Regions from separate parts of the Paenibacillus sp. J31R120 genome, predicted to be linked through region 2. Evidence: riboswitches for the same ligand, from Rfam matches in the RefSeq annotation. Region 2 holds a riboswitch; each other region holds the start of a gene.
What was found. A riboswitch is a leader RNA that binds a small molecule or an ion and turns the genes downstream of it on or off. The one in region 2 is predicted to bind ZMP and ZTP.
Positions count from the first base shown of each region.

Region 1: linked by a shared signal. The riboswitch ahead of rpiB (ribose 5-phosphate isomerase B) and the one ahead of AC0YNW_RS17035 (bifunctional 5,10-methylenetetrahydrofolate dehydrogenase/5,10-methenyltetrahydrofolate cyclohydrolase) in region 2 are both predicted to bind ZMP and ZTP.
Region 3: linked by a shared signal. The riboswitch ahead of AC0YNW_RS15985 (GNAT family N-acetyltransferase) and the one ahead of AC0YNW_RS17035 (bifunctional 5,10-methylenetetrahydrofolate dehydrogenase/5,10-methenyltetrahydrofolate cyclohydrolase) in region 2 are both predicted to bind ZMP and ZTP.

Region 1 covers NZ_JBWDNN010000009.1:141,948-148,996, forward strand. The annotation lists gene AC0YNW_RS24885 (peptide ABC transporter substrate-binding protein) at 1-1,046, opposite strand, end outside; gene AC0YNW_RS24890 (serine hydroxymethyltransferase) at 1,950-3,197, opposite strand; gene AC0YNW_RS24895 (TIGR01440 family protein) at 3,284-3,889, opposite strand; gene rpiB (ribose 5-phosphate isomerase B) at 3,921-4,379, opposite strand; ZMP/ZTP riboswitch at 4,505-4,586, opposite strand; gene AC0YNW_RS24905 (low molecular weight protein arginine phosphatase) at 4,647-5,228, opposite strand; gene AC0YNW_RS24910 (manganese efflux pump MntP) at 5,269-5,826, opposite strand; gene AC0YNW_RS24915 (L-threonylcarbamoyladenylate synthase) at 5,893-6,981, opposite strand.
Region 2 covers NZ_JBWDNN010000004.1:342,047-349,095, reverse strand. The annotation lists gene AC0YNW_RS17045 (histidine--tRNA ligase) at 12-1,301, opposite strand; gene AC0YNW_RS17040 (OsmC family protein) at 1,562-1,960, opposite strand; ZMP/ZTP riboswitch at 2,651-2,736, shown strand; gene AC0YNW_RS17035 (bifunctional 5,10-methylenetetrahydrofolate dehydrogenase/5,10-methenyltetrahydrofolate cyclohydrolase) at 2,817-3,677, shown strand; gene AC0YNW_RS17030 (cyclodeaminase/cyclohydrolase family protein) at 3,674-4,303, shown strand; gene mgtE (magnesium transporter) at 4,406-5,764, opposite strand; gene AC0YNW_RS17020 (EamA family transporter) at 5,858-6,706, opposite strand.
Region 3 covers NZ_JBWDNN010000004.1:107,592-114,640, forward strand. The annotation lists gene AC0YNW_RS15965 (serine hydrolase domain-containing protein) at 1-462, opposite strand, end outside; gene AC0YNW_RS15970 (PadR family transcriptional regulator) at 578-1,096, shown strand; gene AC0YNW_RS15975 (DEAD/DEAH box helicase) at 1,236-2,933, shown strand; gene AC0YNW_RS15980 (hypothetical protein) at 3,281-3,910, shown strand; ZMP/ZTP riboswitch at 3,954-4,035, shown strand; gene AC0YNW_RS15985 (GNAT family N-acetyltransferase) at 4,079-5,188, shown strand; gene AC0YNW_RS15990 (LytTR family DNA-binding domain-containing protein) at 5,486-5,923, shown strand; gene AC0YNW_RS15995 (hypothetical protein) at 5,935-6,372, shown strand; gene AC0YNW_RS16000 (ABC transporter ATP-binding protein) at 6,365-7,049, shown strand, end outside.

The DNA.
Region 1 (7,049 bases), on a different contig from region 2:
TGGTTCGCTTGAGCCACGTTGTCAATCAGGGATTGACGGTCGATGGACATCGAGAATGCTTTACGAACTTTTGCGTTGTTGAAAGGTACTTTGTTGTTGTTGAACAGGTAGTAGTAAGTCGAAGCAACAGGTGTCACTTCAGCTTTGCCTTCGTCGACCAGTTTTTTCGTCAGATCCGTTGGTACGGAACCCGCTTGAGCACCGATCCAGTCGATTTTGTTTGTTTCAAACAATTGGTAAACCGTGTTCTCGTCTTCAACAAGGGAAATGGTAACTTTGTCGAAGTTGATCGCATCTTTGTTGTAATAGTCAGGGTTTTTCTCAAGGACCAGCTTGTCAGCATGAGCCCATTGTTTCAGAAGGAAAGGACCGTTCGATACGATCGTTTTCGCTTCAGCAGCCCAATCAGCAGCACCTTCTACAGTAGCCTGGTGAACTGGCAGGTATGTGTAGTGAGCCAGAAGGCTTGGGAAGTAAGGAGCTGGCGTGTACAATTTAACTTCCAGCGTGTAATCGCCAGTAGCTTTAACGCCTACTTCGTCAGCGGAACCTTCACCGGAATTGTATTTCTCGCCGTTCTCCAGGTAGAACAACATGTATGCGTATTCGGAAGCTGTCTCTGGGTTCAAAGAACGTTTCCAAGCAAATTCAAAGTCATGTGCAGTTACAGGGTCACCATTGCTCCACTTTGCATCTTCGCGAAGGGTGATCGTGTATGTTTTGCCGTCTTCAGAAGCCTTGATTTCTTTTGCAAGTGCATTCTCAGGCTCGCCTTTAGTGTTCAGACGAGTAAGACCTTCGTAAAGACCTGCAGCTACGATGCTGGACTGAGCGTCCGTCATCAATGCAGGGTCCAAGCTAGGTGGCTCGCTCGCAAGTGTGAAACGGAACTCTTGAGGTGCTTTTGTCTCTCCCCCGTTGTTCGCGCCGCCGTTGTTCGAAGGCGTTGGCTTGTTGTTGTCGCTAGAGCAAGCTGCGAGCAGCATGCTGAAGGCGATTACGAGCACAAGCATGAATTGCACTGGCTTTTTGAAATTTTCTTTCACCAACATCAACTCCCACTTTCTATAATAATTTTTTTAAAACCGTAAGTAATGAGATAACGCTCACATATTGCATGGATGTAACAATAATTAACATGGTTTTAATAATTATTCGACGTTAAACAATATACAACTTCAATTGAACAATTGTCAACTATTCGATGCGCTTAAATCCTTCCAACAAACGTTTTTACTATGTCCTATTGGAGAGAATTTATGAGCGAAGTGGATTAATTATTCATTCCGGCTTGTCTTTACTACGTCAGTACATATAAGCGTTAAAACATTCTAGAATTAATGCATACAAGCATTAATGCAGGCTAGCATTAATGCTTGTATGCAATAACCCGACCCTGTGTTAATACATATGCGCATTAACACAATACGGCTTTAACGTATATTATAGAAGAAACTCATTTCGCACATGTCAATTCGACGAGTTGAAACTCATGTTATGCGCTTACTCCATCAGACAATTCCTTTGATTTTCATTTTCCTTAAATGGTATATTATAGAATTTATAATATTTCATGTATGAATGAAATAAAAAACCATCGATTCCCAATAAACCATGTCTATCGTTCGTTTTTTCCTTCATTTCATACCCCAATATTCGTTTTTTGAAACACTCGGCTCTGAATAAGCTATACTGCGTACTTGGGTCGCCCTTACGACATCTTATACTAAACCTTTTTATGAACAATTGCAGCACACGTAAAAAGTTACCAAATTATCTTATGAGAACACTTTCATCAACTATATAAACTTATAATGATTTTGACCAACTATTACACTCCGTAATCATTTGCCATCTCTTTTTTACACTATTTCCATCATTTGTTGGTTTTTCGAATACAAAAAAGCTCCCGGCTTTCATAGCCGAGAGCTTTCTAATGGGACCGTTTATTAGTATGTGATACCCGGGTAAAGCGGGAACTTAGCCGTCAGATCGCGTACCATGCCTTTAGCTTGATCCAGCACTGCTTGATCTTCCGGGTTCTTCAGAACCAACGCGATTACCTCTGCGATTACCTTCATGGCATCTTCATTCATGCCGCGAGCAGTCGCTGCAGGCGTGCCTACACGAATACCGCTAGTCACAAACGGGCTAGTTGGGTCGAAAGGAATTGCATTTTTATTCACCGTAATGCCTACTTGATCAAGAACATGCTCCGCAACTTTTCCTGTAATATTCAGGTTGCGCGTATCGATCAGCATCAGGTGGTTGTCTGTGCCGCCAGAGACGATGTTGATGCCTTTGGAGACCAGCTCTTCAGACAGAACTTTGGCATTGGTCACGACATTCTGTTGATACTCTTTGAAAGAAGGCTGCAGAGCCTCGCCGAATGCTACCGCTTTTGCAGCGATAATATGCATCAGAGGACCGCCTTGGGAACCTGGGAATACCGCTTTATCGATAGCCGCTGCCCATGGTTTTCTGCACATAATCATGCCGCCGCGAGGTCCGCGAAGTGTCTTGTGCGTCGTAGTCGTAACAAAATGAGCATGCGGAACCGGACTTGGATGCAGACCAGCTGCAACCAGACCTGCGATATGCGCCATGTCGACCATGAACAAAGCGCCTACTTCGTTGGCAATCTGGCCGAGTTTTTCGAAATCGATAATGCGCGGGTAAGCACTAGCGCCTGCAACGATCATGCGAGGGCGATGCTTGAAAGCAAGCTTGCGCACTTCTTCATAATCAATGGTGAAGGAATCTTCTTGAACGCCGTATGCCACGAAGTTGTACAGCAAGCCGGAAGCGTTGACAGGGCTGCCATGCGTCAAGTGGCCGCCATGAGCCAGGTTCATACCAAGCACCGTATCGCCAGGCTTCAGAGCTGCCAGGTATACCGCCATATTCGCTTGTGCGCCGGAATGCGGCTGTACGTTAACATGCTCAGCGCCGAACAGTTCCTTCGCACGATCGCGCGCAATATCTTCGACGATATCGACATGCTCGCAACCGCCATAGTAGCGTTTGCCCGGATAGCCTTCCGCGTATTTGTTCGTTAGTACGGAGCCCATTGCCTCCAGTACCGCTTCGCTTACGATATTCTCCGATGCGATTAGTTCAATGTTGTCGCGTTGGCGTTGAAGCTCAAGGCCCATCGCCTTCAATACTTCTGGATCTTGCTTGCGTAATTGTTCCACCTTTAGTTCCTCCTTGTATCAATGCTTGTATAATAGCGAAAACACACTTTCATATCGCCAAAGCGTCCTTCGCGCAATCACCTTACTTACTCGCATAGCCCAGCTTTTTGTTCTGCTCTCAAGCTGCTGCTCTCGTCATAGACCGCTCTCGCTCCGCCGATTAGCTTCGGCCTCGTGATCGCCATCGTAACGTGAGCTTCGCCAATCGTCTTAATGGACGGTCTCACTGGAACGGCAACCCGCTTCAAATGCATACCGATGAACGTATCGCCAATGTCGATGCCCGCATGTGCTTCCAATTGCTCAACCAGACAAGGCTTGGCGAATTGTCCATATGCATAGGCCGCCATGGAGCCTCCCGCCTTCGGCACAGGTACAGCATGGACAACGTCAAGTCCGCGCCGCACGGCCTCATCTTCTTCGATAACCAATGCACGATTCAGATGCTCGCAGCACTGATACACAGGAACAAACGGAATCTGCTTTCTGACCGCTTCAACGCCTGCATAGACAGCCGCCGCCGTCTCCACAGCTCCCGATGTACCGATTCGATGACCAAGCACCTCACTCGTACTTACCCCAATAATCAGGAGATGGCCCGCTCCCAGCTTGCCGGCTAGCGCAAGCTCTCTGATAACGGTCTCTACTTGCCCAGCAATTGCCGCTTGTTGCTCATTAGGTTCATTGCTCATTCAGTCACGCCTCCTTCCCTGAAACCAGCTGTTAGGGATGAATGGAGAAGCGCTTCTCCAGTTGCATAACTTTGTCGATGCGGCCTGCATGACGACCCGCATTCGAGAATGGCGTCTCCAGCCACACTTTCACAATCTCTCCGGCTACACCAGGTCCGATGACGCGCTCGCCCATAGCTAAGACATTCGTGTCATTATGCTCCCGAGTCGCTTTGGCCGAGAAAATATCATGCACCAACGCACAACGAATGCCTGGATACTTGTTCGCAGCGATGGACATGCCAATGCCTGTACCGCAAATCAATATGCCGCGATCCGCCTTGCCGCTAGCCACCATCTCGCATACCGGCAGCGCATAATCCGGATAGTCGACCGACTGCTCGCAATCGCAGCCAACATCCTCAATCTCATGACCCAGTGCTTCAATAATCGGAACAAGCTCATCCTTCAAACGGTAACCGCCGTGATCGGCGCCAATCGCAATCTTCAATGTGAACACCATCCTGCCTTAAGTTGTAAGAGTCATTGCTTCCTGCAAATAACCTATGGTGATAGTATACCTTGTTCCGGCCAAAAAGACGAAAAAAAGAGCAAGACATGCTTATTCAGCATGCTGCTCTTTGCCCAGGCGACCGGCCGTATATTCCGATGCTCCACCGTGGTTAGCCCACTTCCGTCGCCAGTTACATCGGAAACTCTTTTGTCTCCATCATCATAGCTCATATCTGTTCAGAAATCAATCGTTTCGAACGTCTAATTACGGACGTTTCGACAGCTTGTCGAGGAGCTTCTGAATGGAAGCTTCAATCTCGCGGGAGCAGCTGTCATAGACGGATTGCGTCCCTCCGAACGGATCGGCGATATCGAAGCTTGGAATACGCTGCTCCAGCTCCAACAGACGCTGTCTCTCGGATGTGCTGAGCTGCTGGCCAAGCGCGCTTTTCATCTGCATTTCGGTATAAAGACCTTCCAGCTCCAATATATCCTGCAGCACGCTGTCATCCTGATAGGCGAACTCTTTGAGCGTATACGTCTTGTCGACCGCACCCGGATGATAATGTAGCAAAGAACGCTTATGGCTTGAGGTCATGGTTAAAATCAAATCCGCCCAATCCACAGCCTCAGCGGTTATCGCCCGCGAGGAGCCTGCATGCTCAATGTCCCTGAGCCTGAGCGTGGATAAGGTATTCGATGAGATCGGCAAGCCGTCGATCGTGGATACGCCCGCTGAGCGGACAGCTACCGTAATGCCCCGCACTGCGGCATGACGACGAAGCAAAGCCTCCGCCATGGGCGAACGGCAAGTATTCCCTGTACAGACGAACAAAATACGTTTCATTGCGCCAGCTCCTTTGTATGAACGGTTACCTTACACTACATTAGACAATAAATAATATGCCGAACACAAGCAATATGGCGCCGCCGCAAGCCTCCCCATATTCGCCCAGCTTGCTGCTTACCTTACGACCTAGCAATAGGCCCAGCATGGACATCATCCCGCCAAAAAAGCCGAATAACAATATGGTTAGCCATAAGTCGGCGGAAAACATCCCTAGCGTTACGCCTACCGAAAAAGCATCTACACTAACACTTAAAGCCAGGACAAGCAGTCCCAGCGACGAACGATGGTTGAAGGTCGGTACGCCTTCCCCGCGGATCGAGCTGTAGATCATATGACCTCCAAGCAGGAGGAGCAAGACACCGGCGGCGGTCGTGGCGACACTGCCCAGCAGCCCGCTCACGAATTGGCCTGTCAGCAAACCTCCGATGGGCATTAGAATATGAAAAAGTCCAATAACTGCGCCAAGCTTTACTATATCAAGCAGTCGAATGCCCTTCAGTCCAATGCCAAGACCGAGCGAGAACGCATCGAATCCAAGCGCCACAGCAATAATGAGCAGCGTCAAAAACTGCCCCATATACGCACTAACGTCCATTCGCACATCTCCCCTATGTATGGCCGCACTTACTAACCAACATATGCGGACATAGGGACAAACATACTACTTGTCTAATGCAATGATTGTACCGCCGGCTGCCTTCACCAGGCGGTTCATAAGTGCGCCGCCAATCCCTTCCGAGAGACAAGCCTCGGACCATATGCGGCCAATCCCAGCTTCATCGAATTGGCGAAGCGCTCCGTAGAGACGATGGGCTGCTTCCTCCAGCTTGCTCTCGCTGCCGAGATCCAGCACAAGATCGGCTTCATAACGGCTTGACCGCTCACTGAAGGACAGCACGCCGGTAACCACACCGTCTGCCTTCGACTGTCTGGCCTGTTCATTCACATACGAGATGACAGCCTCGGGCTGACCCTGTATGATGGAAAGCTCGCCTTTCGGCGCATAATGCGTATACTTCATGCCAGGCGATCTCGGTTTCTCTGGCGCTGCGCTTGACTCAGGCTCGCTAATGATCTCCGCATCCGGGAAAGCAAGGCGAAGCGCTTCTTCCGTCACGCCGCCCGGTCTCAATACGCGAATGCCGCGTTCTCCTTCCAGCTCGACCACTGTCGATTCCAGTCCGACGCCTGTAGCGCCGCCATCCAAGATGCCATCTATGCGTCCATACAAATCCTCCATCACATGCCCGGCAACTGTCGGGCTGGGCCTGCCGGAGCGATTCGCACTCGGTGCGGCTACCGGGCATCCTGCCAGCTTGATCAGCTCCAGTGCAACAGGATGATCGGGCATGCGGATGCCAACCGTCCGAAGATTGGCTGTCACAAGGGGTGACAATACATCCGGACGCACCGGCAGCACGATCGTAAGCGGTCCCGGCCAGAACCGCTTCATCAGACGTCCCGCAAGCGGCGGATAAGGGAGGACCAGCGCATTCAAGTCCGTCTCGCTAGCCACGTGTACGATAAGCGGGTTGTCCGATGGCCTTCCCTTGGCCTGAAAGATGCCTGACACGGCTTCCGTGTTGAGCGCATTGGCTCCAAGCCCGTATACCGTCTCCGTAGGAAAGGCAACAAGTCCGCCCTGTCTCAAGATGTCAGCGGCCTCCCGCAGCGCTTCTCCTGCCTCATTGTCACAACCGGGTGTTTGTTCTTTATCTTGAACGATCCAAACTTTCGTATTAATTGCCATATCTATTCAATCCTCTTACTTTGCCTATAGTGTCCATATCACCGCTATTATAGCACAATCGCATTGGA
Region 2 (7,049 bases):
CGAGCGCATGATTAGCCAGAAGACTGCGCCAGAATCGTTGCAGCCGCCTCTTGCACGGCGAGAAGAGATTCCTTCGACTCCCGCATATCCTTCAGTCGCACTTCACCCTTCGCCGCTTCATCGCCCCCTACCAGAACCACGTAGCGTATGTCCTTGTCCGAGGCTGCGGCCAGCGATTTCTTCAGCTTGCGGCTGCCCGTCTCCAGGGCGGTTCGGATACCAGCACGCCGCAGCTCCGCCGCCGCTTTCAATGCTCCGGTCTTGCCCTCCTCGCCGATCGGCACTACTATCGCTTGCACTGACGGCAGTACAAGCGGCCGCTCCCTGAGCATCTCCAGGATGGATTCCATTCCGAAAGAGAGACCTACCGTAGGATACGACACACCCTCCCTGCCGATCAGCTTCCCGATAATGGCGTCATAACGTCCCCCTGCGCCCAGACTTGAGGTGAATACGCCGCTCGCATCAAATATTTCGTACACCGTACCGGTATAGAAGGACAGTCCGCGAGACAGGAACGGGTCGAAGATACAAGTCTGCTCCAGACCAAGCTCGCTTATCAGTTTCTCCAGCGCCGCAGCTTCTCGCGCACCTGGCGAATCCGAAATCCCGTACCGGGATGCAATAGCTTCCAAAGCCAGCTTCTCTCCCGAAGCGAACGCCAGCATCGCTTGCTTGACGCTATCGCTGATTCCCTTTTGCGCCAGCTCTTGCTCCACGCCTTCCAGCCCGATTTTGGCGAGCTTATCGAGCGTCAGCATGACAGAGGACAGTTCGTCCTCCTGCACCCCCATAGCTGCAATCGCATCCCCAAGAAAACGCCGGTTATTCCACCGCAGCACAATGGGAATGTCTAAGCGTCCAAACGCATCGACGGCGAGTTGCATTAGCTCGGCCTCGGCTTCCGGTCCGGCTATGCCGACCATATCGACATCGCATTGCAAAAACTCCCGGAGACGTCCTTTTTTGACGGGACCGTCGCGGAATACTTTTCCGATCTCATAACGCTTGTACGGCATCTCCAGACCCGGGTTGAGCGCAATGGTTTTCGCGAACGGGATGGTCAGATCGTAGCGCAGGCCCAGACTGCGGTTGCCCTGATCGGTCAGCCTGTACATTTCCTTCAAAATTTCGTCCCCGCCCGCATATTTGGATGCAAGCAGATCCAGCTCATTGAGCACCGCTGTCTCCATCCCCTTGAAGGTGTACAGCTCGAATAGTTCCGTGAGCACATCCTGCACTTTTTTTCTAAGCGCCTGATCCGGTCCGATAAAATCATAGGTTCCTTTTACGTTTTGCATAACTGTCAGCTCCTTTTTTGAATTGAGGTGTGAACATAAAAAAACGCGCAGGACCTCTTGGTCCTGCGCGCTTCATATCTCGCAGGGAGGCCAACGCGAAATGCGTTAGCCCGCCCTGATTCAATCAGGTGTGCTAACGCTGCTTGTGATGATGAAGTTGATTCAGCTTGGATATACGCATAGCTATAAACCCCTTCATAACATAAAGTAATGCCGATTATAGCGGATTGAATAAGATCATGCAAGCGGCAGCCTGCCCATTAAGATAAATGGTATTCGACCGTCTCTATAGCTACTTCACTCTTCAGCGAATTACTGATGGCGCATGCCTGCTCGACGATGGCAATCAGCTTGTCCTTGTAATTCGGCTCGATGGTAGATGGCAGCTTCACCCGTACCGTAAAGCTGGTAAAGGCGTTGAGCTCCCTGTCCGTCTTCCTCGCTGTCACTTCTACGCTGAGCGGAAACCGCCCGAATTCAACCCCATCCGTCTCCAGCTTCTGCTGAAGCGAGATCGAGACACAAAGACCAAGCGCCGATTCCAGCAGCTCCTGGGGCGACAGCCCGCTTTGGTTATGTCCGTTGCTGCCGATTAACTGCAAGCCCGCTTCGTTATAGATTTCATTTTGTCCGTTCATCAGTTGGATTCTGGTAGTCATGATAATCTCCTTTCATTACACCGAGCGGCAAGCCATAGAGATTTGGCGATATCAATAGAACGCTCCTTACGAACCTTTAGTTCAACTTTTATAAAACAAATTTCTATGTTTTCCGTTATTTTTCGATGAATGACGAGGTTTTTTGACAAAATAAATTCAGAGTAACCGCATAGTATTAATGTAATGGCAAAATAGTAATGCACTTTAATAAACGTGTCAAGCTATAGCTTTTAATAGTAATGGCCTTATAGCCCCGTGGAGAGAGGCGCATTACGTCAATTTTTTATACTTTTCATGAATGTAAGTGCTTTATTTCACGCTCACACCCTCTTCATAAGGAATAAATTGTAATAAATATTTTTCGGAAAGTTGCACACTACTCCTAACGCAAGGGATAAATGAGCTCAATTGTCCCCTCCATGCGAAGTTATTCATGCATCATATCGTTATGATCCGCTCCGACGATGCACAGAATCCGTTCCCCCACATGCTGCTTCACCGCGTTCTTCACACGCTGCACCATGTTCAAATGCCTGCATACCCATCTGAACAAATGAGCTTGCGGATTTATTTAATAATTTAATGATTATCAAATTAGATATATTAAATGAATTCATAAGAGTGAAGTCTTTTTTTGTCAATCATCTTGACCTCAAATTCGATTGCGGACATAATAGGTGATATAAAAATAACGTCGTATGCGACTGGCGAAAAGAGTGGAATAAACCACGAGGAAGCATACGAACGGAATGGATCCGTTCGCCTGGGAGAAGTATCTGCAGTCGGCTCGTCATGAGCTGATGCGGATGCTTTTTTTCGTTTTATTCGAAAATTACCCGCTGGGGAGGTTGCAAGGATGGCATTGTTGATGAAAGCAAAAGAAGCTGCTGATCGAGTTTACCTGGAGATTATGACTGAAGTGAGTGAGCTTGGCATGCAAGGTATTCAGCCCTATCTGGCGACAATTATTGTCGAAGGAGACCCCGCTTCCGCCTATTATGCAGAAGCAAAGCGCAGGATCGCCGAACGGCTTGGCGTATCCTTCCACCTACATGCATTCAAAGCCGACGTAGAAGAAGCCGAAATTATCACGCTAATCCGTCGGTTGAACGAAGACGCATCCGTTCATGGCATTATGGTGGAGCTTCCTCTGCCGCAGCATATCTCGGCGAGGAGAGTGGAACGGGAAATTCGGCCGAGCAAAGATATCGACGGCGTAACGCCGCAAAACAAACTGGCAACCCTGACGGGAGAAGACGGCCTATATCCCGCTACTCCCCAGGCCTGCATCCATCTGCTGAAGCACTATGGATTTTCATTGGAAGGCAGAAACGTAACGCTGGTCGGAAGAGGCCAGACCGTCGGCCTTCCTCTATTCCACCTGCTTCAGCGGGAGCAGGCTACTGTCACCGTCTGTCACTCTCGCACGCCAGACATCGCTTCGCATCTCAGCCATGCAGATATTGCTTTTCTAGCCGTTGGCAGGCCGAATAGAATTACCTCCGCTATGGTTCATGACAGACTGATCGTTGTGGACGCTGGCATCAACGAAACAGAGGACGGCCGTATTGCTGGAGATGGTGCCGCTGACCTGGATGCTTATGTCGCTGCCGTCTCCCCGGTGCCAGGCGGGGTAGGCACGCTGACGACAGCAGTCCTGTTCCAAAATTTGATGAAAGCCATTCGCATCCAACAAGGCGAGGAGGAGCAAATATGAGCAATGTATCATGGGATGATTCCATCCGCCGCTTCCTGCACCAGGCAGGGAGCCCTGATCCTACTCCCGGCGGCGGCAGTGTTGCCGCGTTAGTCGCGGCGCTCGGCGCTTCCATGACGGCAATGGCCGGCAGCTTGTCCCAAGGGGAGAAGTTCGCAGCCTATGAGGCGCAGATTCAAGAGACATTGTCGGAGATGCGACGCCTATCCGCTGCATCAGAAGAGCTGCTTCATGCGGACATCGAGTCGTTCAACGGCTACATGGCGGCATTAAAGCTGCCAAAATCAACAGAGGACGAGAAGGCTTCGCGCAAGCTTGCCCTGGAGTCCGCCACCCTGCATGCCATTGAGGTTCCGCTTCGACTTATGAGATTATGCCGGGATGGCATAACCAGCACTGCCGCTATTGCCGACTCTGCCAACAAGCATGTCATCTCTGACCTTGGCATCGGCGTTATTTTGTTCGAGGCGGCAGCTCGCTCCGCCCTGCTGACTGTTGAGATAAATCTCCGTTCCATGCCGGAGTCGGCTATGAAGAGCCGTTATGCCGAGCAGGCTGCTGCGCTTATGGACGAAATGGAGACGCGATGCAAGGCTGTTCTGCATACAGCCCGTCAGAGAATGTAACGAATCGCAACGGTATGTCGAAATTCGAAAGAGACTCCAAACCACGGCAACGTGATTCGAAGTCTCTTTTTCCCTTTATGATCGATCAAGTACACCCACTTGTTATATCAAATATTCCAGGAACGCCGTCGCGATGCCAAAGTAGATCAGCAACGACAAAATATCGTTAAGCGTTGTAATGAGCGGACCTGACGCTACAGCAGGGTCGACCTTCAGCTTATACAGCAGCAGCGGGATCACTGTACCTGCCAGCGTGCCTATAATGAGCGTCATGACAAGCGAGCCGCCCACGACAAGGCCCAGAATGGGGCTGCCCTGCCAGATGTACGCTATGATGGAGATCAGCACGCCGCAGATGCCGCCGATCATCAGCCCGACCATCAGCTCTCGCCACACCAGTCTTCGGACGACGCCACTGGTCACTTCCTTCGTCGTCAAGCCACGCACGACAACCGCCAGTGACTGTGTTCCCGTATTCCCCGTCATTCCTGCTATCATCGGCATGAAGAAAGCCAGCGCCACAACCTTATCCAGCGTCTCCTCGAACCGGCTAATAATCGTCCCTGATATGATGCCGATCAGCAAGAGCAGAATCAGCCAAGGCAGCCTTCGGTATGCCGCCACATGGGCCTTCGTATCGAAGTCAATCGACTTGCCCGATGCGGACATCTTCGCGATATCCTCGGATGCCTCCCGAATGACGACATCGATAATATCGTCGACGGTGACGATACCGACAAGCACACCGTCCTCTTCCACGACGGGAATAGCAAGAAAGTTGTATCTCTCGATCCGTCGGGCTACTTCCTCCTGGTCCATATCGACCGGAACGGCAATGACCCGCTCATACATAATATCTGTAATCTGATCGCCGATCTCCGCCAGGATCAAATCGCGGTACGATACGACGCCGATCAGCTTCTTCTTCTCATCCACGACGTAGAGATAGTTGATCGACTCCGCAATCTCGGCAAAATCCTTCAGCTTATCGACTGTATCACGAACATTATAATGGCTTGGTATCCAGACGTACCGGTTCGTCATGATCCGGCCCGCCGTCTCCGGCGCATACGCCATCAAGTGCTGCACCGCGAGGACTTCTTCCTTCTTCATGTAGTCCAGGAACGATTTCTTCCGTTCCTCGGACAAGCCTCCGAGCAGGACAGCAAGGTCATCATTGTCCATCCGGTCCATCAGCTCCGCCGTCCGCTCTACGCCAAGCAATGCGAACACCTCAACCTGCTGCATCTGCTCCATCTCGCCGACCATCGCAGTCAACTGCTCCATGGTCATATAGATAACAAATCCGGCGCGGAACTTATCCGGCAGACGGCCATAGACGGCCGCCATATCGTACGGCTGCAGCTCCTCCGCAACAGCCTGGACTTTCGCCCGATCTCCTTCTTTGATCGCATTCTGGACAAGCAAGTCCAGCTCCGTATCGCTAAGATTCATAATCATGGGTCAAGCCACCTCCAATCCTGCTTTCAATCCAAACACGCTTCTTTACCCTTATACCCTATTTGCCCAAAAATATTGCAGTGAAGCAGACCATTATCCCCAAAGGCCAAGAATAATAATCCCTGCTGTAATGAGAACCGAGGTAATGATGCGCCGTGGTCCTTGCTGCTCTCTTAATATAAATATGCCCAGCAGCGTTCCGAATACCGTCCCGATCTCTCGCATGGGAGCAAGCTGCGCCACCGGAGCCAACGATACGGCTAATAAGAATAACAGATATCCGCCTGGTGCAAGCACGCCTCCAAGCAACATGGTCTTCCAATTGACGCGCAGCTCCTGCCCGATCGCACGGGAACGAAGGGCAGCCCAAGTCAGCACCAGCACATTGCCTACATTGGTAGCCTGAAGTACGATAACTGCGGGAAAGTAGTCCAGCGCCAGCTTATCCACCACAATATAACCCGCAATGCAAAGCCCGACAGCCAAGGCGAGCAGCGGAGCTTTCGCCGCTGTTCTCTGGACCCGCTTTAGCTTAATCTCACTTAAGAATAAGATGCCGGCCACAATCGTGGCCACTCCCACCCATCCTATCGGACTAAGCGACTCCCCCAGAAATACGACCGCCATTAGCGGCACCAGCAGCGGGCTCGTTCCCCGCATAATAGGATAAACTTGCGACAAGTCCCCTACCGTATAGGTAGCGGCGAGCAAAGTGATATACATCCCATGCAAGGCTACGGAAGCCAGCATCAGTAGCAAAGCTGCGCCCGTGAAATGGGAGGCATCCCATTCGATAATCGTCCATGGTATCAGCACAATGGTTGCAATGATTTGGCAAAGCCATAGAAACACAATCTTATTCATGCTTTTTTTCGTATACAGGTTCCAGATGGAATGAACAAATCCGGAACCAAGCACTAAAGCAAATGCTAATCCTACCATTCCTTCACTACCTTTGCGCTAGATGCGACACAAACCATATGAGTCTACCTCCAAGCTTCCCGTCATGCGGTAACTGCTTAAGCTCATAGAGACATTGATATCGAAATGAACATCGATAGATGCTTCACCCAGTTTGATTGCAAAATCAACCACATAAAGAGTTTCGAGGCAGCGATTGCTTCCGGTATCATCCCTGTAAAAGAATTTAAACTCAAGCTCGTTTTGACGCCTCCTTGTCCAAAAGAGCCGGTTCAACCTCATCCTCTTACAAATTCTACATAAAAAACGATCTAAAGTCCCACTTATTGTGCAAAAAACATACTAATCGGCCCAAATACAAGGA
Region 3 (7,049 bases), 230 kb from region 2:
CCATAGCCGCTCCGTATCGGACAAGATATTGTCAGCGAAAGGTCGTCCGCTGGTGACAGGACCTTCAAAATAATCGCCAATCCCCGATGTATGGCTAAGCAGGTGGCTGACCGTCACGTCTGGGGCATAGTCGCGTCCTTGGTAAAGGAACAATCGATCCAGCTCCCCTTGTTTGAAGTAAGAGGCGATGCGATTGTTTAATCCGATATGCCCCTGGTCAGCCAACATGCCTATAATCGTCATCGTAAAAAGCTTGCCGATGCTGGCGATATGATATGGTTTGGATTCGCCTGGAAAGCGGTAGTCGATGCCAAGTAAGGGAGAGCAGATCCGGCCCTGCACTTCGGTTTTATGCCCTTTAGGAACGCCGAATCCTTTTTGCTCATACTTTCGGAAAATATAGTCCAACCGCCCTGTAAGTTTGGGGTTGTTTAATGAGGTTAATCCTGTTTTTGCGGTCATGCTGCAACCTCCTGTCGTTCTTTTTCTTATCCCTAATAGATATATTGCTAATAGCGGTATTTGATTACTGCGGCAATCGGGACGGATCGGCGGTGAGGAGTTGGAGCATGTCATCTTGGGACTGTTGATGATTCAGAACCAGACCTTGTATGAGCTGCATCAAAGCTTTAAGCGGGGAATTTCCTTGTTCTACAGCGCGAGCTACGGCAGTTTGCAGACGGCGCTGAAGAAGCTGCTGGACAAGGAGCGGGTCGCTTGCGCGGAGCTTGTGGAGAACGGGCGTCTTAAGAAGGTGTATCGCGTGCTCCCGGCAGGCAGAGAGGAGTTTCTTCGCTGGATGAAGAGCGAGACGCCGGATCATAAGCTGGAAGTAACGGCGTTGTCGAAGCTGTTTTTTCTGGGGCATGTAGAGGATAGGACGGACAAGCAAAGCATCATTGATGAGATTTTGGATAAGCTGGAGCGGGCATGGGATGGTCTTAAGCGGATGGAACGGGAATTAGAGGGGGTAGAAGTGCCGGAGCCGTACCGGGGTATCTTCCGATATCAGCTGTTGACGCTGAATTATGGCCTGGGAGCGCATCGCTATGCAAGGGATTGGTTCGGGAGACTGAGGGAGGAACTGCAGGAATAAGGGCGCCGGAGTTGGGGGAATAGGTGCAAATTACGGAACATATTCGAATGTTTCTACTATTTTACACTTATTTGTGGTATCCTTAGACGCTATATACGATTACAACACATACGCGTGTTCAAATAGGAGAACGACACTAATGAATTTTCAAGAATTAAAGCTTATTCAGCCCATTCTACAAGCCTTGAGCAAAGAAAACTATACAGCGCCTACACCGATTCAGGAACGCTCGATTCCGTCCGTACTGGCGGGCCGGGACCTGCTAGGCTGCGCGCAGACGGGAACGGGCAAGACAGCAGCATTTTCACTGCCGATGATTCAGCTGCTGAGCGGCAGCATGGAGCGGGTAAGGAGAGACCGCCCGATCCGGGGATTGATTCTGTCGCCAACGAGAGAGCTGGCGCTGCAAATCTCGGACAATATTCAAGCGTACAGCCAGTTCACGCAGGTGAGCTGCCTGGCGATCGTAGGCGGCGTCTCCCAGAGCGGACAAGAACGCGCGCTGGCCCAAGGCACCGATATTCTGATTGCTACGCCGGGCCGTCTGATGGACCTGCTGAACCAAAAGGTGATCCATCTGGGCGCGGTAGAGATGTTAGTCCTGGACGAAGCGGATCGCATGCTGGACATGGGGTTCATCAACGATGTCAAAAAAATCATTGCCAAGCTGCCGGCTAAGCGTCAGACACTGTTCTTCTCGGCAACGATGCCGCCGGAAATCGCGCATCTTGCAGACAGTCTGCTCACGGACCCGATTAAGGTGGAAGTAACGCCTGTATCGTCAACGGTAGATCGCATTCATCAATCGCTATATCTGGTGGACAAGGAGAACAAGCAGTCGCTGCTGAACGAGCTGCTCTCGGATCAGTCGATCGTATCCGCGCTGGTGTTCACGCGCACGAAGCATGGCGCGGACCGCGTCGCCCGCGGACTGAACAAGCAGCGGATTACGGCGCAGGCTATTCATGGCGACAAGTCGCAGAATGCGCGCCAGAACGCGCTGAATAACTTCAAGAGCGGCGCGACTCGCGTGCTCGTAGCGACGGATATCGCAGCAAGAGGAATTGATGTGGAGGAGCTGTCGCATGTCATTAACTTCAATCTGCCGAACATTCCGGAGACCTACGTGCATCGAATTGGTCGGACAGGCCGCGCAGGCCATGACGGAACAGCGATCTCCTTCTGTGAGACGGATGAGCTTCCGTATCTGAAGGATATTGAGAAGCTGATCAAGAAGAGGATTCCGGTTGTTCAGGATCATCCCTACCCGATGAAAGGAGCTGCTCCTGCCGCGGCAGAGCAGGCTCCTTCGAAGTCGGCTTCCTCTGATGCAAAGTCCGCCGAAGGCGCTGCAGGAAGCGGCAAGAAGCCTCGCCGGAAGAAGAGCAAGCCGCAAGGAGCGGCAGCATCCGCAGGTGCGAATGGGGTCGAACAGGCGAAGCCTAAGTCACAAAAGGCGGAAGCGGGTGCCAGTGCGGCCGGTCAATCGAAGCCGCAGAATAAGCTGCAATCCGGGGAAGTCCGGCAGCCGGAGAACAAGCCGAGCCGCTCGAACGGTCCTAAGCCACAGGAGAAGAAGGAACAAGTGAAGCCGCAAGGGCAAGCCCCTGCGAAGCCGAGCCAGCCTCGTCCTGCAAAGGACGACCGTCCTCGCGAGGGTCAAACCCAGCGGCAAGCGGGCAAGCCGGCTAGAACGCAGCAGCAGTCGAAGAGGCCGACTTCAGCTGACCGTTATGCGAAGCCGCAGCTGCGTCAAGAAGTACACCAGGATTCGGGCAAGATTATATCGATTCTGCCTTCGCCGTGGTCGTCATTCTCCTCCAAATCAAAAAAATAGCTTGCCTCGATACGTGGCTGCTCGAAATATCCATAACAAAAAGCATTTGGGTTTTACCCAAATGCTTTTTTGTCATATTTAGGAGTCGCATAGCGGCAGGGATTGACTCTCTAAGCCTAATTTCTCGGCTTGCAGCAGCCCAGCGCATCTTCGCGAGCTCTCTAAGCCTAATTTCTCGGCTTGCAGCAGCCCAGCGCATCTTCGCTGGCTCCCTAAGCCTAATTTCTCGGCTTGCAGCTTCCTCGCGCGTTGCTGCGCTGGCGAACAAATCTTTAGGAGCTTATCATTTGTCGGATTTGAAACAAATCCGGCAGCTTTCTTCGTCTATCGTTGCATAGGGGGATAAGATGAGAAAACCGGTTTGGCTGACGATGGTTGTGTTAGCGTATTGGCTCCTGCTGCCTGGTCAAGCGATGGCGCTTTCTTGCGTGGAGCCTGGTCCAATCGAACAGCGGTATGAGACATATGATGGAGTTATTGTGGCGAAAGTGTTGAATGTAAAAGCGGGTCAGGAGGAACACACCATTCAATTGGAGGTTAAGCAAAGCTTCAAAGGAATCGAGGTTGACCGCCTAACGATTCTGGAAGATCGATATTGGGAGACGGACAGTCGCGTGAGCAAGGAAGGCGAGGAGTATCTGTACTATTTGAAAAATATCGACAGTCAGTGGGAGAATCAGCTTTGCTCGCCTACCGTAAAGTTATCGTTGGCAGACGCAGAGCTGGATTACTTGAAAGATAAGGAGCTTCAACTCCAACCAGCAAGCGAGCTGCCGACTGCAGATGCATCCCATGCCCCTGCAGCAACGGACACGACGGATGATGACGCAGAGAGCCGTCCGATCGCAAGCGATTCGAAAAAGGGGCAGTTATCAGAATCCGGGAGGAGTACTTCAGCCGGACTGATGGTCGGCTTGATTGCGGCCATAGTCATTATTCTAATTGTTGTACTGTTGGGAATGAGAAGAAGGAAATAAACGATTGACTTTTTCGTCAGAAAATTTATAATAGTCAGTAAATATTTGGGTGTGTAACTGGCGAGAACGTAGATCACTACGGGGGAGCACATCTGTCATACAAGCCGTTCGCCTGGGCAAAGCATTTGATCATCGATCGAATGCTTTTTTATGTTCAAAGGAGCGATAATGATGGGAAAAGCTAAACAAGTAGCGGTGTTGATGTATGAGGGAGTGGATACGCTTGATCTGGCCGGGCCTTTTGATGTGTTTGCAGTAGCGAGCAATTGGGGGCAAGATTTCCATGTCTATACGGCGGCTCTGGAGAAGAGGGAATGCCGCTCGATTAGCGGGATTACGCTTGTTCCGAGCTACAGCGCAGAGGATTGTCCGAGACCGGATATCCTGATCGTGCCGGGGGGCTGGGGAGCGCGCACGGAGATGCATAACGGGGCGATGACGGATTGGATTCGGAGCTTATCGAAGCAGGCTGAGCTCACGATATCCGTCTGTACCGGTGCGTTGCTGTTGGCTAAAGCGGGCTTACTGGACGGCCTGTCGGCAACAACCAACAGCCGCGCCATGAATCTGCTCCGTGAATCGGTGCCTGCCAGCACCCGCATCGTGGAGGGAGTGCGTTACGTGGACAACGGCAGCATCATCCTCTCTGCAGGCGTGACGGCGGGCATCGATGCGGCGTTGCATGCGGTGGCGCGGTTAGCGGGAGAAGAGCGGGCGCTCGATACGGCAGCGAAGCTCGAATACCTATGGAATCGCGAAGCTCCTGTTCTGAATGCGCCAGCTTCGCTTGCCATCCGCAGAGCGACCGCGGAGGATGCGGTGAAGCTGCGGGGCTTGTTGGAGGAAGCGGCCAGATGGATTCATTCGGCGCACGGCTTGCGGCAATGGCGCGAGGAGGATTTCACCCAAGAGACGGTCGACACATTCATCGGAGAGCAAGAGGTGTTCGTAACGGAGCGCGGTGAGGAACTGGTCGGCTGTTTCTCAGTTCACTGGTCATACGAAGAAATCTGGGGAGAGCGGTATCATGATGACGCAGGTTATGTTCATCGGCTGGCTGTCTCCCGGCGGTATAAGGGAGAAGGAGGCGGTCAAGAGCTGCTGGAATGGGCGGAGGGATACATCCGCAGCAAAGGCAAGCGCTGGCTTCGTCTCGACTGTATGGCGGACAATCCTGGTCTGAACCGGTATTATCAAAGCCAAGGCTTTGATCTGCAAGGACGCTTCGATGGAGAAGGCTGGAGCGCGAATCTGTATGAACGGAGAATCGCCGAATAACCATATGGACGCCGCAGGGTTGCCATCAGGCTTTTCGAACAAGCCTCTAACGTGCTGCGATTATATGATGATGACTATGCCGCTCTGTCGTGCGCTGAAAGCTGCGAATTATGCGAACGGATTAACCCGGTATGCTTGCAAGACCCGGTGCCTGCTTGGCGCCGGGTTATTGTTGTTTGTGTGCATTTCACCCCATCCTATATGCAACTGACCGTGCAAGGCCTTGAAGTGCGGGCCAAAGATGGTATTCTGAGTTACAGAAAAGCGGAATCGGCAAGCCGGAGAGGAGCTGTAAGCTTGAAGCTTATTATAGACCAGTCATTGGAGCATCAGGACGTCGAAATTACGATTAAGTGCGGCATCATAGACGAAAATTTGGAGCGTCTTATTGCTCAGATCAGATTGTATTCATTCTCCATTACAGGCAAGAAGGATGGACGCAGCCATCTGATACGGCTGGAGGATGTCTATTACTTTGAATCCACGGATAACAAGACATTCCTATACTGCGAAAAGGATGTATACGAATGCCATTACAAGCTGTACGAACTGGAAGAGCATTTGGCGAACAGCCATTTTGTACGCATAAGCAAGTCCTGCATCCTGAATATTGCGATGTTGGCTAATGTGCGGGCGCTGTTGAACGGCAAGTTCGAGGCGCAGCTTGTCAATAAGGAGAAGCTGATTATTAACCGCCATTATGTGCAGGCGATCAAAGACAAAATGCAGTTTTGAGGAGGGATGGCATGTCTACATTTAAGAGTTATTTTACGATCAACTGTTATGCCTTTACGATCATTACGATTATTTATTCGATTTTGGTAAAAGCGGGGCTGTTCACGCCGATGTCGGTCGATGACGTCTTTATCTACTTCCTGATGACTGTTAGCTTGTCGATCCTCATTGCGATTATCGATCTGCTGCCCATCAGAAGTTATGCTCTGACTTCCTTGATCCGAATAGCAGGCATTGTGGCGGTTGTGTTCACCATTGGGTATTCCTTTGAAATGTTTTCGTTTGAATGGAGATACGTAGGTCCGATACTGGGCATGATTCTGTTTACGTATTTTGCCGTTAGCGCCTTGCTGATGATTAGGGATCAAGCTGATGCCAGAGCGATTAACAAGCAGCTGTCGCAGCGTAAGCTGAATACGGAGCAGGTAAGGGGAGAGAAACATGAATAAAATCATTGAGGTGAGTCAATTACGGAAATCGTTCGGGGAGCTTCAAGCTGTGAAGGGCATCGACTTTTATGTGGAGCAAGGCAGCATGTTCGCATTCCTGGGACCCAATGGGGCCGGAAAGTCGACGACAATCGATATGCTGACGACGCAGCTGGAACCAGACGGCGGGGAAGTAAGCGTGGGTGGCTACAGGCTGGGCAAGGAGGATGACGGCATCCGCTCATCCATCGGTATCGTGTTCCAGGACAGCTTGCTCGATCCGTTCTTAACGGTGAAGGAGAACCTTTTCGTTCGGGGAAGCTTCTACAGGCTCCCGCGCAAGGAGCTGAGGGCATCGGTAGCGAGGGCAGTCGATGTGGCCGATGTCGGCGGATTCCTGGATCGGCCTTACGGCAAACTGTCCGGCGGCCAGCGCAGGCGGGCCGATATTGCACGGGCGCTTATTCATGCGCCTTCCGTCCTGTTTCTTGACGAGCCAACTACCGGTCTGGACCCCCAGACGCGCAAGCATGTATGGACGACTATTCGCCAGCTGCAGAAGGAGCAGGGGATGACGATCTTTCTGACGACGCATTACATGGAAGAGGCCGCTCAAGCTGATTACATTACGCTGATGGATCATGGCAAGCTGCTTGCCAAAGGAACGCCAAGCGAACTGAAGGATCGCTACGCCACCG